3 regions of the Metabacillus sp. RB-C-LZQ-3-1 genome follow, and region 2 is predicted to be linked to each of the others. Evidence: predicted binding sites of a transcription regulator. Region 2 holds the regulator's gene; each other region holds the start of a gene.
The links. The regulator Rex, encoded in region 2, represses fermentation and respiration genes when NADH is low (regulators of the CRP and FNR family bind a similar motif). The targets are predictions, from matches to a motif close to TTGTGAAATATTTCACAA.
Positions count from the first base shown of each region.

Region 1 (5,530 bases), on a different contig from region 2:
ACACCAGTCACAACTGCAAAATCAAAAGTTCTTTCAGGGAAAAAACTAGGGATCATCCCGATTCTTCGTGCAGGACTTGGAATGGTAGATGGGATTTTAAAATTAATTCCAGCTGCTAAAGTTGGACATGTTGGTTTATACCGTGATCCAGAAACATTACAACCGGTTGAATACTACGTAAAGCTACCTTCTGATATAGAAGAGCGTGAGTTAATTGTAGTGGATCCAATGCTAGCAACAGGTGGTTCAGCAGTAGAGGCAATTAATAGCTTGAAAAAGCGCGGAGCAAAAAATATTAAATTCATGTGCTTAATTGCCGCTCCAGAAGGTGTGGAAGTAGTGAAAGAAGCACATCCGGATGTAGATATTTACATTGCTGCACTTGATGAAAAATTAAATGATCATGGATATATCGTCCCTGGATTAGGCGACGCTGGTGACAGATTGTACGGAACAAAATAATGATGAACAGAGGATGGCTCATATTGGGCTATCCTCTTTTTTATATGGTATTACATGTTTTTAATAAGAAGGAACAAACTAGAAATGGAGGTGGATTTTGATGGGAATAAAAAAACGAGTGTGGATCCTTCTTTTTTTGACTTTCTTTTTATGTCAAACAGTTCAAGGCGTAGCTTTTCCAAATCGACCGCCACTTCCTGAAGTGGATAAGGACCAAATCCAGAAAATGATGGTGATTGTAAGAGAAGAAGAGTTTGACAAGATGAATGAATCCTTATCCAAACATCCAAATGTTGCAATTCGCCAAACCTATCAACATGTGTTTTATGGTTTTTCAATAGAAGGTCCAGTGAGAGAACTGAATAAAATAAAAGAACATCAGGCTGTTATCCATTGGAGCCCGATCGTTTCATATGCTTCACAAATTGATGAGAGTGTTCCATTTATTGGAGGAGAAGAGGTTCGGGGATTGTTTGATTCAGGGGATCACCGCTTAACAGGCAAAGGGGTAAAGGTTGCGGTTATTGATACAGGCATCGATTATGAGCATCCGGATTTACGGAGAAATTATGCTGGCGGATATGATGTTATTGACGGAGATCAAGATCCGCTGGAAACTACAGATGTAAGAGGAGAAGGAACGATCCATGGTACACATGTAGCGGGCATTATTGCAGCAAACGGAAAGCTTAGAGGGATTGCTCCGGAGGCTGATATTTATGCATACCGTGCATTAGGTCCTGGTGGTATGGGTACTTCAGATCAAGTAATTGCAGCGATTGATCAAGCCATAAAGGATAATGTGGATATTATTAATTTATCATTAGGAAATAATGTGAATGGCCCGGATTGGCCAACAAGCCTGGCACTTGACCGAGCTGTTGAATCAAGCATTGTGGCTGTCACCTCAAGCGGGAATTCCGGCCCGGATTTATGGACGGTTGGTTCTCCGGGAACATCGTCAAAGGCGATTTCAGTAGGAGCATCCTCTCCACCTATTCATCTGCCATACTTATCTATATCAGGACTGAAAAATCCAATTCCTATCCATCCTTTGCAGGGAGCGAAACCATGGGATTTAAAAAGCTTAGATGAAATGGTGTATGCTGGGTTGGGACGTGAGGATGACTTCAAAGAATCAATAAAAGGGAAGATTGCCCTTATTGAAAGAGGAAAAATTCCATTCACAGAAAAAGTGTTAAACGCAAAAAAACGTGGGGCAAAAGCCGTCATTATCTTTAATAATGTAAAAGGGAATTTTGCGGGATCACTTGAGGTTCCGCTAGATATTTCGGTTGCTTCAATTTCAAAGAAAGATGGACTTGCGATAAAAAAATTACTGAATCATAAACCGGTAATTAGGACGATCTATGAAAAAGAGGAAGATGAGCTGGCGGATTTTAGTTCAAGAGGACCTGTCACAACGACATGGGCCATAAAACCGGATATCGTTGCACCGGGAGTGGCAATTGATAGCACCATTCCAGATGGTTATTTATCTTTGCACGGAACTAGTATGGCGGCACCTCATGTTGCAGGGGCTTGCGCATTAATTAAGCAAGCACACCCAAATTGGTCACCTGAACAAATAAAAGCTGCACTTATGAACACTGCTGTAAAGTTACAAGATGATAAAGGCAGAAAATTGGCTCCGAATGAACAGGGGGCTGGGAGAATAAATGTAAAACAAGCGATTGAGGCTGAGGTGCTTATTTATCCAGGATCATTAACGTTTGGACAATTTGATACAAATCATCCTAGAACCAAAAAAACTAAAAAAGTAATCATCGATAATCAATCAAATGTGAAGAAAACAATCACATTTCAAACACCAAAAAACAAACCCGGCATTGAATGGGTGCTTCCTAAAAAACTCATCATCAATCCAGGAGAAAAGAAACAGGTTGAGGTGGGTGTTGATATCACACCGAGCCAAATGAATCAGGGGATACACGAAGGGTGGATCACAATCCATTTGGACGAAAAGGTGACAGAGCTTCCATATGCATATGTGATTGATGAACCTAATTATCCGAGAATTATGGGCTTTGAGCTTTCTTACGGAGATAAACCTGATACGTTTAAATATCAAATGTATTTACCAGGTGGAGCAGATGAAGCTGGTATTGCTTTATATGATCCGGATTCATTAACATTTATTGGTTATTTAGATTGGCTGCGTGAAGCGCCAAGAGGGTTGATTGAGGGGGAAATAAAAGCAGAGGATCTAAAAGTCCCTTTGGGGAGTTACAAAGCGATTGTTTTTGCGAATAAAAATGGTAAAGAAAATTATTTGGAAACAGATATTTTACTAAGTGAATAATTAATTCGCTTTAGTAAGTCAAGGGTTGGTAAGCGTTTAAATGTGAACGATTTGTGAGGATTTGAATTGATTGTGAACATTTTAACTTTAAACGGATTGACATCACATATACGCTATTGTATGCTATACGAGGGTATAATGATAAGGTTTACAATATCGTTCAAATCCCATGTTTCACCCCCTAATTCCGTTATAAATCTATAGATTGAGGATTTATAAAATGCGACAAAAAAAACGCCATCCACTTCATGCGATGGGCCTCATGTCAGCTATCCTTTCCCAACTAGTTGGCTCTATATTAATAGGTATATTTGCTGGGAAATGGATTGACAGTTATTTAGAAACAGAGCCGCTGTTTTTAATCATAGGCCTTCTGCTAGGACTAGCTGCTGGAGTTTACGCCATGCTGAAATTAGTCCACCACTATTTCTCAGGAGAATAATAATTTCATGTCTGATATGCAACTGATGTTTCAAAGATATCGCAAGTACATATTTTATCTGCTAGCCCTTTACGTTTTAGGATGGGGATTTACGAAGTATCAGTCAGTATTTCTTGGATTGCTTCTTGGGACATGCATTACATTGTATAACCTGTGGATCATGGTGAGAAAGCACAAACAGTTTGGACGCGCATTAGATGAAGGGCGGAAAACAGGCTCATTAGGAACAACGTCTAGAATGGCAGCGGCAGGTGTTGCTGTATTTTTCGCGCTAAAGTTTCCTGAGTATTTTGATTTAATTAGTGTCATTATTGGATTAATGACGATGTATGTCGTTATTATGATAGATTATGTTATTCAACATTCACGCGCTTAGCTGGGAAGAGAGGTGAATCTATTGGGTCACGAAGCTCCTGTGGTAAAGTTTTTAGGTCTTACTTTTAATTTATCAAATGTATTAATGATTACGATTGCTAGTTTGATCGTTTTTCTAATCGCATTTGCAGCAACACGCAAATTAGCGATGAAACCGACAGGTATGCAGAATTTCATCGAATGGGTTGTTGATTTTGTTAAAAACATTATCGGCAGTACAATGGATTGGCAAACAGGCGGACGTTTCTTAACGTTAGGAATCACGCTTTTAATGTATGTGTTTGTATCAAACATGCTGGGGTTACCATTCGCCATTGTTGTAGGTCATGATTTATGGTGGAAATCTCCAACTGCAGATCCTGCCATTACATTAACTCTTGCAATTCTAGTAGTAGCGTTAACACACTACTATGGAATTAAGATGAAAGGTGTATCTGAATATGGTAAGGACTTTTTAAGACCGATGCCATTTATGTTTCCGCTTAAGATAATTGAAGAATTTGCGAACACACTAACGCTTGGTCTTCGTCTTTACGGGAATATTTTTGCAGGTGAAATTTTATTAGGATTGCTTGTTACTCTAGGAACAAGCGGATACGCTGAAGGTTTTGGAAGTGGAATTCTCGGTTCCATTATCGCAGCACTTCCAATGTTAGCATGGCAAGGATTTAGTATCTTTGTTGGTGCAATCCAGGCATTTATCTTCACTATGTTAACGATGGTGTATATGGCACACAAAGTGAGCCATGACCATTAATCAATATATGTTCAGTTCACTTGAACTAAAACTAAAGTAATACTATTTTTCATACATTTAAAGGAGGAAATTTAACAATGGGTTTATTAGCAGCTGCAATTGCAATTGGTTTAGCGGCACTAGGTGCTGGTATTGGTAACGGTCTTATCGTATCTCGTACAGTAGAGGGTATCGCGCGTCAACCTGAAGCGCAAGGTAAATTACAAACTACAATGTTCATCGGGGTAGCATTAGTTGAGGCGATTCCGATCATCGCTGTAGTTATCGCATTCATCGTAATGGGATCATAATTCGATAATAAACATGTTTTCATATGGCGAAGATCATTCAAAGCGAACCTTCGCCATTGCTTTATGTGCAAATAAGGAAAACTATTTTTCAAAAACACTGGTTTATCTTTAAAATATTGTGCAAAGTGAAAGGGTTTCGAGGAACGAATAGTTCGAGAAAGCCGAAAACTATCAACCCATCATGGAACTCTTGAAGGGAGTGAAACCGAGCTATGTTAACTTTTGATCTTGCAGTAGGTGCAGCTACAGGCGGCCTTAACACAGGTGATATCGTATTCCAGCTTTTAATGTTCTTAATCCTTCTTGCATTGCTAGGTAAGTATGCATTAGGACCAGTTATGAACATTATGAAGCAACGTGAAGAGCATATTGCAAATGAAATTAATAGTTCTGAAGAAAGAAATAAAGAAGCACAAAAGCTAGTAGACGAGCAGCGTGAGTTATTAAAACAAGCGCGTCAAGAAGCACAAGCTCTTGTGGAAAATGCGAAAAAGCTTGGTGAGCAACAGAAAGAAGAAATCATCCAAGCAGCTCGTTCTGAAGCTGGCCGTTTGAAAGATTCAGCATTAAAAGAAATCGAGCAAGAAAAAGATCAGGCTGTGGCAGCATTACGCGAACAGGTTGCATCATTATCTGTATTAATTGCTTCTAAAGTAATCGAAAAAGAGTTGAATGAACAAGAGCAAGAGAAATTGATCAATGACTACATCAATGAGGTAGGCGAGGGTCGATGAGCAAAGGTATTGTTGCAAAACGTTATGCAGTAGCTCTTTTTCAACTTGCAAAGGAACAAAATGTAATCGATCAAATCGAAAACGAATTGCTCGTTGTAAAGGAAGTTTTTACAACGAATCAAGAACTTATAAATGTATTTAACCATC
Region 1 is NZ_JBZFLI010000011.1:90,674-96,203, forward strand. Features, by position in the region: gene upp (uracil phosphoribosyltransferase) at 1-462, shown strand, start outside; gene AC4GZ8_RS17320 (S8 family serine peptidase) at 563-2,785, shown strand; gene AC4GZ8_RS17325 (AtpZ/AtpI family protein) at 3,006-3,227, shown strand; gene AC4GZ8_RS17330 (ATP synthase subunit I) at 3,235-3,603, shown strand; gene atpB (F0F1 ATP synthase subunit A) at 3,625-4,359, shown strand; gene atpE (F0F1 ATP synthase subunit C) at 4,437-4,649, shown strand; gene atpF (F0F1 ATP synthase subunit B) at 4,862-5,383, shown strand; gene AC4GZ8_RS17350 (F0F1 ATP synthase subunit delta) at 5,380-5,530, shown strand, end outside.
Region 1: AC4GZ8_RS17325 (AtpZ/AtpI family protein) is a predicted target of Rex. The motif match lies at 2,856-2,873, and genes of this name have one in related genera.

Region 2 (5,530 bases):
TCTGAGACTCTATGAAATTTGTCGAAATATATTCCAGTGAATAAGAAAAACAGCGAAGACAAGTTCGCTGTTTTAGTGGAGCTGTTCCCATTCAGTCATTAGTTGCTCTAATTCTGAATTCAGTTGTTCATTTTCTGTGTTAATTTTTTGTACTTGCTCATGGTCCTGATAAACGGTTGGATCGCAAAGTAAAGCTTCATTCTCTTCAATTTTTTCTTCGAGCTTACTAATGCTTTGTTCAATTTCTTCAATTCTTCGTTGTTTTTGTCGTTCAAGCTTTTTGAGTTCTTTTTCCTGCTGGTAGTTTAGTTTTCCTTCTGATGCAGAATGACTGGTATTTTGCGAAACGTTCTTTTTCTCTTCTACTTCCAGTCGCTCAAGCTCTAATTTTTCTTCCTTCTTTGTTATAAAATAATCATAGTCACCTAAGTATTCAGTTATGTTATGACTTGATAGCTCAAATACTTTTGTGGCAATACGATTTATAAAATAACGGTCGTGAGAAACAAAAAGGATGGTACCTGGAAAATCAATTAAAGCATTCTCCAAAATTTCCTTACTATCTAAATCTAGATGGTTCGTCGGTTCGTCAAGAATGAGGAAATTGGCTTTTTGCAACATCAGCTTAGATAGGGCTAGCCTTGCTTTTTCTCCACCGCTTAAAGTTGAAACAGGCTTAAGTACATCATCACCTGAAAATAGGAAGTTTCCAAGCACGGTGCGAATTTCCTTTTCTGTTTTCTGTGGATATTCATCCCAAAGCTCGTCCAAAACTCGCTTATTTGACGTTAAATCAGCTTGCTGCTGATCATAATAACCAATTTGTACATGGGACCCTAATGAAAACGTACCTGTTAAGGCATCAAGCTTTTGAACAATGGACTTTAATAAAGTTGATTTCCCAATTCCATTTGGACCAACAAGTGCGATTGAATCTCCTCGAGAAATGGAAAACGAGATATTTGATATGATAGGGTTTTGTTTATCATATGAAACAGAGATATTTGTTGCTTTTAACACATCATTTCCACTTTGTCTATCAATATCAAATTGAAAGCTTGCAGACTTTTCATCTCCAAGGGGTTTAGTCATTAACTCCATTTTTTCTAACTTTTTTCTTCTGCTTTGTGCAAGTTTTGTCGTGGAGGCTCTAGCTAAGTTTTTCTGAATAAAGTCTTTAAGTTTAGCAACTTCCTCTTGTTGTCTTTCAAAGCTTTTTAATTCTTTTTCATAGTTTTCAGCTTTTTGGGTTAAATAATTACTATAATTTCCAATGTATTTAGTACTCGTATTTCTGCTGATTTCATAAACCTGTGTTACAATTTTATCCAGAAAATATCTGTCATGTGAAACAATCAATATAGCCCCTGGATAATTTTGCAGATATTGTTCTAACCAGGTTAATGTTTCTATGTCAAGATGGTTTGTAGGCTCATCCAAAATTAAGAGATCTGGTTTTGTTAATAACAATTTACCCAAGGCTAAGCGTGTTTTTTGGCCGCCACTTAAAGAGGATATTTTTGTTTCCGGATTAAAGCTGCTAAAACCTAATCCATGTAGAACGGAACGTATATCTGCTTCGTACTGATAACCGCCTTCCTCTTTAAATTTCACTTGTAATGTATCATATTCTTTTAAAAGTTGTTCAAACTTTTGAGCTTCACCACTGGGATCAACAGTCGACATGCGTTGTTCAAGATTCCGCATTTCTTCTTCCATTAATTTAAGATGCTTAAAAACTAAATTCATCTCATCCCATATGGATAATTGTGATTCCAGGCCGGTATCTTGTGCTAAGTAACCGATTGATACATCCTTAGGTTTAATGATTTCACCGGAATCATAGGACATCGCTCCAGAAATTATTTTTAAAAGTGTTGATTTACCAGCTCCATTGCGGCCAACGAGAGCAATTTTATCTCTAGTTTGTACTTCTAGCTTAATATTCGATAAAATAGGATCAGCACCAAAGTATTTACTAAGTTGATTTATTTGTAACAATATCATTGTTTTTCACCTCTACTAATGATTTAAGTGTAGCTTAATAAGGCACTTATAAGCAACAATGATAGATTTCTAAATGAAGGAATCTGAGGAAAAGCTCTTCATTTGGATGATAAGTGACAAAAGGTAGTGAGAACTTGAGGTAAAAGTACCTCATAGGAAATAGAAGGAACAAAAGTCAAAAATCATTCTCTAATTGTCACAATTACAAGACAGACAGAAGCAAAAAAATAGTGTATAGTCTAAGTATAAGGGGATTTGTATATGTCAGAGTTTACTCATTTCAATGAACAAGGCAGAGCAAAGATGGTTGATATTTCTGCTAAGGAAGAAACAGTTAGAACAGCTCAAGCTAGAACTAGCATAACTGTTACCGAAGAAGTTTATAAGCAAGTCATTCATCATGAGATTGGTAAAGGTGATGTTCTATCCGTTGCTCAGGTAGCTGGCATTATGGCGGCAAAACAAACATCAAACGTTATTCCGATGTGTCACCCAATTTCAATTAAAGGTGTAAATATTGAATTTGAATGGGAAGTTAAGGATCCTTCTTATACTTTATGTATTTCAGTAACTGTAAAAACGAAAGGAAGTACAGGTGTTGAAATGGAAGCGTTAACCGCTGCAAGCATTACAGCACTTACTGTTTATGACATGTGTAAAGCTGTTAATAAAGGTATGGTCATAGGGGAAACCTATTTAGTTGAAAAAACAGGTGGCAAAAGTGGTGATTTTTTAAGAAAAGAAAGATGACAACAAGCGTGAAAAAGGAGTAGCTGTTATTGTCAAAGTAACAAAATTTATATGTTTTGTACTTTAGTTGGATGGCTAGCTCAATGCCTAGACCCGAAGCACAGGACGTGCGAGTGCAGTTACCGTGACCGGACGCCGCGATTTTAACTGCCTCGAGGGCATAAGTCAATTTGAAAATTGAAGGCAAAGAACGACTTCTATTCCAAATCATCTTATGCCTGTCGGGGCTGATCAAGGCGCTTGCGCTTTTCTTAACAGATAAGAAAGTATAAAATTTTGTACTTAGTATAGGTGTCTAGCTCCAGCGCCTATCGTCTATCAAACTTCAGATCATCTCCCTACGATAAGTCAACATCGGTTCGCTTCGCTTACCGTGTTTCCTAAATCTTTAGTCGATGCTCCTCCAGTTTGTACGGCGATGACCAAGGCGCTTGCGCTTTTCTTAAGTGTTTGTGTGAATGTGAGGGATCAGATTGAATATAGACCAAACGAAAATACCGCAGGCAACAGCAAAGAGGTTGCCATTATATTACCGTTTTTTAAAAAATTTACATTCATCAGGAAAGCAGCGTGTATCATCAGCTGAGCTAAGCGATGCTGTAAAGGTAGATTCTGCTACGATTCGAAGAGATTTCTCATATTTTGGGGCGTTAGGAAAGAAAGGGTATGGTTATAATGTAAATTATTTGTTATCCTTTTTTAGAAAAACGTTAGATCAAGATGAAACAACAAAGGTTTGTTTAATAGGAGTAGGGAACTTAGGTACTGCTTTTTTACATTATAATTTTACGAAGAACAACAATACTGTTATTTCCTTAGCATTTGATGTCGCACAAGATAAGGTGGGGACAGAAATTGGTGGAGTTCCTGTTTTTCATTTAGATGATCTTGAGAAACAGCTTCCTGATGATGTGACAGTCGCTATTTTAACAGTACCAGCAGCGGTTGCACAATCAATTACCGATCGCTTAGTCGCAAAGGGAATTAAAGGAATTCTTAATTTTACACCCGCGCGAATCAATGTTCCTGATGAAATAAGGATTCATCATATTGATTTAGCAGTCGAACTTCAATCACTTGTTTACTTTTTAAAGCATTATCCAAATGATGAAAAATAATAATAGACAAAGGAGATGGATTCAATGCCATCAGTAGGAATCGGAAGCCTTTTATTAATCGTTTTTGTTGCGCTACTTATTTTTGGACCAAAGAAGTTGCCACAGCTAGGAAAAGCAGCAGGTAATACATTACGAGAGTTTAAAAATGCTACGAAAGGTTTAGCGGATGATGATGACGATGATCAAGATGCTAAGCAAAAGAATAAGGAAGAAGTCAAGTAAGATAGGATGAAACCCGATATGAGACAAGATGAAATGTCGGTCATTGAACATATAACAGAGCTGAGAAAACGACTCGTCATTGTTGTCGTTTTCTTTTTCTTAGCTGTTATTGCTGGTTTTCTGCTTTCAGGACCGATCATTATATATTTACAGCATACCGACGAAGCAAAGGCATTAACATTAAATGCATTTAATCTTACAGACCCATTAATGGTCTACATGAAATTTGCATTTATTATTGCGTTTGTTATAACTTCGCCAATCATTTTATATCAGCTTTGGTCTTTTGTAAGCCCTGGCTTATATGAAAAAGAAAGAAAAGTAACCTTAAGCTACATACCAATTTCAGTTTTCCTGTTTTTATTAGGCGTGGCCTTCTCATACTTTATTCTTTTTCCATTTGTCATAGATTTTATGGAAAGAATATCAAATAAATTGGATGTAAACCAAGTAATTGGAATCAATGAATACTTTTCTTTTTTAATCCAACTAACTCTTCCGTTTGGGTTGCTCTTTCAGTTACCAGTTGTAATTATGTTTTTAACAAGATTAGGAATCGTCACACCGATGTTTTTATCAAAAGTACGAAAATATGCTTATTTTGTACTGTTAGTGATCGCAGCACTTATTACACCGCCTGAATTAGCTTCACACTTAATGGTATCTATACCTCTATTTATTTTATATGAAATTAGTATTTGGGTTTCAAGAGCAACATATCGGAAGTCACAAAAATTGAGATTTGAAGAAGAAAACAAAAAATGAGACTGTTCATAGTCTCATTTTTTTATGTTCATCTTTTTGATTTTTCTAGATAAAATAAACATTCTAATGGCTACTCCAATATCGAATGTTGCAATCAGCATCAATAAAATTGTTGGAAAGGTAAAAATACCATCTCTTGCACTGTTAATCGCTAAATAGATAAAAAGTAACCCCATGATCAAATAAAAAATAGCCATGGAAATAGGGTTTGTTCTCATTTTAAAAAGCCCCCAATAATTACTTGCATCTGTTCTAATTGTTCCATTTGCTGCATGATTCTTTCAATATCCTCTCGAAAAACAGTTTGAATGATCACAACCATTGTGTTCATTGAAACATGTGCGAAGATGGGAACGAGAATACGTTTTGTTTTAACATATAGAAAAGCAAAGGTAAAGCCCATTGCTCCATACAACAATACATGCTGTGGTTCACCATGCAGGAGAGAAAAAATGAGAGAACTGATCAATGCCGCAATGAAAAAATTTGTTCTTGTATATAATACGCCAAAAAGGATTTTTCGGAATATAATTTCTTCGAGTATTGGGCCTATTATGGAAGTCACAAGCATGACCAAAGGAAAAAGCTCAATCAAGTTTACAATTCTCTGGGTATTTTCAGAACCGGGATCTACACCAAATACATTGACCTCAATATTTGCAGCAAGA
Region 2 is NZ_JBZFLI010000038.1:4,771-10,300, forward strand. Features, by position in the region: gene AC4GZ8_RS25885 (ABC-F family ATP-binding cassette domain-containing protein) at 73-2,007, opposite strand; gene moaC (cyclic pyranopterin monophosphate synthase MoaC) at 2,269-2,757, shown strand; gene AC4GZ8_RS25895 (redox-sensing transcriptional repressor Rex) at 3,231-3,875, shown strand; gene AC4GZ8_RS25900 (twin-arginine translocase TatA/TatE family subunit) at 3,900-4,097, shown strand; gene tatC (twin-arginine translocase subunit TatC) at 4,116-4,862, shown strand; gene AC4GZ8_RS25910 (YdiK family protein) at 4,877-5,080, opposite strand; gene AC4GZ8_RS25915 (CPBP family intramembrane glutamic endopeptidase) at 5,077-5,530, opposite strand, start outside.

Region 3 (5,530 bases), on a different contig from region 2:
AGTGCCGCCAATGGCCATTGTGACATGGTTTGATAGAATTCCATTAAACCACTCTAAAGCAGTAGGATCATCCATATATCCAGAATAAGCTGTACGTCTAGGTGCTCCTAATAAGCCTAAAATATGCTGTGATGTGCTCATAAGGAGCATCCCAATGGACCAAGTGATGACTTGAATAAAAGCTAATTTTTGAATACTCTTTGTTAATTTTCTGCCTGTTAAATATGGAATAAGCCAAAACGTAAGTCCCATAAATGTCATAGCAACAGGTGTACCTACGGTAATATGAAAATGACCAACGACCCAAAGGGTATTATGGACAACTTCATTTAATTGAAAGCTAGCATTGATAATCCCACCGGCACCACCAGGAATAAAGAAGAACATAGCAATAAATATAGACGTAAAGCGAATATCCTTCCATGGCAGCTTGAAGAACCATCCGAATAACCCTGTAGCACCTTTTTGTCTTCCTGCTCGTTCGAATGTTCCGAACATAGAGAAGGCAGTCATTAAAGAAGGAATAATAACCATAAAGGTTAAAACGGTTTGCAAGAACTTCCAAAAACTTGAAATTCCTGGTTCTGTTAATTGATGGTGGAAACCAACAGGAATAGAGAACAAGATAAATAATACAAACGATAAACGTGCTAAAGAATCACTAAATACTTTCCCGCCAATGATTTTTGGCACCACAACATACCAAGCCATATAAGCCGGGAGCAGCCAAAAATAAACAAGTGGATGACCAAAATACCAGAATAGTGAACGGCTTAACTCAACATTAATGGTTTCTGTCCAGCCAAATGCCCATGGAATAAACTGAAACAGAACAGTTGTGACAACCCCTAAACATGCAGTGATCCACAGAATTAGAGTGGCAATCGTCATAAAAGCAAACAATGGGCTTAGCTGTTTTGGATGAAGCTTTTTCCATTTTATATAATGACTTATTAGAGCAAAGCTATAAATCCAAGTCCCAACCACAAAGATGGCAAGCCCGACATAGTACCAACCACTCGCTTGAAGGGGAGCATAAAATGTATAGAGGACTGATGCTCTGCCTCCGACAATTTCAATAACGGCAAGTAAAGTTCCAACTGTTGTGACAAAAAATCCAATCCAAGAAAACAACCGAACTTTTGGTCCTAATGTTCCAAGTGAATAGCTCATACCAGAGATAAGAAAGGCAAAGATAAAATACGTAGTAAAAATAAGTGCAAGTAAAACTCCATGGGCGGTTAAAATTTGATAATAATCAAGCCATGGCGGTAATGTCAGTGCATCATTTCGAATAAATACTTGAAGTAAGCCGCAAAATGTTCCAATGAGAAATGCAAGATAAGCAACAACAATATTTGTGAGAGCTAACTTCCGATCCCCTTTACTAATTTGTTTCATCAGTCAATCACCTCAATGGTTGTTTTCATAAAGTGGTGTCCTGTGCCGCAATATTCATTACAAAGAACTAAATATTGTCCAGTCTTTTCAAACGTATATTCCTTTGTGTTAATTTGACCAGGAACAACCATCATATTGACATTCGTATTGACGATTGAAAAGCTGTGAGTAACGTCTGTACTAGCCACTTTAAAAATGACTTTTTTGCCTTTAGGGATTTTTATTTCCGGAGGGTCATAACCAAATGCTTTCGCTACAATAATCACTTCATAGGTATCTTCATCAATTTGATAAACACCTGGATTGTCAAAAGGAGCGGTTTGCTCTACTTTATCTGGATCAATCGTCTCCATTCCGCCTGAAGGATGATGATTAAAAGCGAATGCTGTCACACCAATGATGCTTAAAAATAGAACTAAAGAAATAATTCCAAATCCTAACCAAATTTTTTCGAATTTATGAATATGCATGATCATACCCCCTAATTAACGTGAAAGATAAAAGAAATAAACACTAAACCACATGACTAAAATAAGAAATCCAATTGAAAAAACACTAATCAATGTGCCTTTTAGCTCAGTGTGATCTTCATGCTTGATTTTTTTGCCCATTACTTGTTCCCCCTTATGTTTGAATATAGGATAAGAGTAACGGAATCGGATTGGATTAGATGTGATAAAAGTCACAAAAATATACGGAGGATATTTGAAATTAGAAGATTGAAATAGGTTTTAATGATCATAAAAAAGAGAACGTCCATAAGTAGACGTTCTCTTTAATTAATTGTTTATAGAAGGAGTTGGGCAGAATTTACCCCCACTGTGCTCCCCATTTTTTCATTTCTTTTATCATGCTATGAAGGGAATGACCTTTTTCGGTTAAAGTATATTCGACTGTAACAGGTACTGTTGCGAAAGTTTGTCTTGTTAAGACCTGATGACTTTCTAAGTGGCGAAGAGTATCTGTTAGTGCCTTTGGACTAATGTTCGGAATGGCTCTCTGTAATTCTCCAAAACGTTTTGTACCATCAAAAAGCTGTTTAATGACAAGAAAAGACCATTTTCCACCAATAATATTTAGTGCTTTTTCAATCGAACATTCGATATGTAATTTGTTTGCTTTTTCCATAGTATCCCCCTTGTAGTTACTATAAAAAGTATAGTAGATTACTTGTTTTTAATTATATCAAGAAAATTTCAGTACTTGTACACAATTTTCGAAATATTTATAATATACAAATGTAAACGATTTCTAAATTTGATGATTTTACAAAGGGGATGTGTTGAATTGAAATATAGACGTTTAGGAAGATCAGGGCTTAAAGTTAGTGAAGTTAGTTTAGGAAGCTGGCTTACATATGGGGCTTCAACTGAAAAGGAAAAAGCGATCAAAACAATTGAAACTGCGTATGATTTGGGAATTAATTCCTTTGATACAGCAAATGTTTATGCAACAGGGGAATCCGAAAAGGTGGTGGGAGAAGCATTAAGTCAATATCGTCGTGATTCCTATGTATTAGCAACAAAGGTATTTTGGCCAATGGGGGAAGGACCAAATGATCGAGGTCTGTCAAGAAAGCATGTTTTTGAGCAACTCCATGCCAGCTTAAAAAGGTTAAATACTGACTATGTCGATATTTATTACTGCCACCGTTATGATCCGGAAACACCTGTTGAGGAAACATTAAGAACAATCGATGACTTAGTACGCCAAGGGAAAATTCTATATGCGGGTGTAAGTGAATGGACAGCACAACAAATTCAAGAAGCGATTGGAACAGCTGATAAGTACTTATTGGATCGCATTGTTGTTAACCAGCCAAATTATAATATGTTCCATCGTTATATTGAAGATGAAGTCCTTCCGGTTAGTGAGCAGCATGGGATTAGCCAGATTGTTTTCTCACCGCTAGCACAAGGTGTATTAACAGGGAAATATAGTTTAAGCAATCGTGCTCCAGAAGGAAGTCGTGCAACAGATCCGAATTCTAACATGTATATGAATCAATTTTTAACAGATGAAGTGTTAATAAAGGTTGAAAAATTAGGCGGGATAGCGAAGGAATTAGATATTAGTCTTTCACAATTAGCTATAGCATGGATTCTTCGATTGCCAGGAATCGCAAGTACCTTAGTTGGTGCCACTAAGCCGGAGCAAATCATAGAAAATGCAAAAGGCTCTGAAGTGATATTATCAAATGATGTTCTTTCACAAATCGAAGAAATTTTAAAATAAGGATGTGAATACATGAAAAAAGTCGTTGTAACAGGTGGAAGTGGACTGCTTGGAACTTCAGTTATTAAGGAATTTCTTGATAACGGGTATGAAGTAGTGAATGCAGATATCAAGCATCCAATTGACCCTATTTGTAAAACTATTATTACAGATTTACAAAATTTAGGGGAAGTATATGGAGTGTTGGCTGGAGCAGATGCTGTTGTTCATTTAGCTGCCATTCCTGTCGCTTACTCACATCCAAACGAAGTAACGTTCAAAAACAATGTAATGTCTACTTATAATTTGTTAGAAGCAGCAGGAACATTAGGGATAAAAAAGGCGGTTATTTCCTCAAGTGAGTCTTCATATGGTTTGGTGTTTCCAATAAAAGAGCTATCACCACTATATGTTCCGCTAGATGAAGATCATCCTCAGCTACCAGAGGATAGCTATGGGTTATCAAAAATTGTAAACGAACAAACAGCAGACATGATTCATCGGAGAACAGGGATCCAAGTTGTATCGATGCGACTCGGGAATATTATTGCACCGCATATGTATGATAACTTTTCTAGTTTTATTCATGACCCTGAACAACGTAAGGTCATTATGTGGAGTTATATTGATGCAAGAGATGCGGCAGTCGCTTACAGGCTTGCAGTTGAAACAAACGGGCTAGGTTCTGTAGCCCTAAATATAGCTGCAGATGAAACGAGCATGGATATCGAGAGTCAACACTTGATGGAAACGGTATATCCTGATACAGAAATTCGAAGGCCATTGGAAGGCTATGAAACATTGCTTTCGAATGAAAAGGCAAAGAAACTATTAAATTGGCAGCCAAAGCATAGGTGGCGAGACTATGTAAAGGTTGAAAAATAGAGATCAAATGATGTGGGCCTAGCAGAAAATTGCTAGGCCTTTTTTGGTTGAACATTTGCTCAAAAAATGTCGAATGATAGATTATTGGTTAAAGTTGATAGATTTAACTTTAAAGTTGAAAGATTATTGGTTAAAGTTGATAGATTTAACTTTAAAGTTGAAAGATTATTGGTTAAATGTTTGATAGATTCCACTCTCGTCCAAATATGTAACCCATATATGCTGAAAAATTCCTTAAAAACAATTTGCTATCCTCTTTCATTGTATATTAAACTGTGTATGGACAATTTGTAGTGATAAAATCACACTACATGAAGAGAGGAATCGATGAATGCTACACGAATTTTCAATAAACGTACCGTATAAAGAAATACATGAAGTGACAGATTTACTTAATGCTGCTGGTATTTATAACTTATACTATGAATCACCTATTGAAATCATTAAGGTGCAAAATGGTTATGGATATGAGGAGAAAGAAGATCAACTTGTCGAGCTGAAAATTTATGCAAGCGATCAGGAAGTAGATCATCTACCTGAAGCATACTACCCGCTATTAGAAGCAACTCTTTCGATATCCAAAGACGATATAAGATATAAAACATATGATGAAACAAATTGGGAGCAATCCTATGAATTTGAGGACATTGATTTAGGAAATGGCTGGGTCATTAAGTACCCAAACTCCGAAAAGCAATATGAGGATAAACGTGTACTGAAATTTGATCCGCTCGCAGCCTTTGGTACAGGTTTACATGAAACAACACAAGGTTGCTTGCGAATGATTCTTAATAAAGACCTTACGGGAAAAACAGTTCTGGATCTTGGAACAGGCTCAGGTATGCTAGCAATTGCGGCGTCATTAAAAGGAGCAGAGAAAGTTGTCGCAGTTGATTATGAAGAGGTCGAAGGTGAACTTTATCATAATGCTGAGCTAAATAACTTAACTAACGATCTTCAGGTTGTACAAGCAGATCTAATTACTGGAGATTACAAAATCAATGAAAAATATGATTTGATTTTAATTAAT
Region 3 is NZ_JBZFLI010000012.1:1,800-7,329, reverse strand. Features, by position in the region: gene AC4GZ8_RS17700 (b(o/a)3-type cytochrome-c oxidase subunit 1) at 1-1,401, opposite strand, end outside; gene AC4GZ8_RS17695 (cytochrome c oxidase subunit II) at 1,401-1,871, opposite strand; gene AC4GZ8_RS17690 (cytochrome C oxidase subunit II) at 1,887-2,012, opposite strand; gene AC4GZ8_RS17685 (winged helix-turn-helix transcriptional regulator) at 2,212-2,529, opposite strand; gene AC4GZ8_RS17680 (aldo/keto reductase family protein) at 2,689-3,636, shown strand; gene AC4GZ8_RS17675 (NAD-dependent epimerase/dehydratase family protein) at 3,649-4,500, shown strand; gene AC4GZ8_RS17670 (50S ribosomal protein L11 methyltransferase) at 4,832-5,530, shown strand, end outside.
Region 3: AC4GZ8_RS17690 (cytochrome C oxidase subunit II) is a predicted target of Rex. The motif match lies at 2,072-2,089, and genes of this name have one in related genera.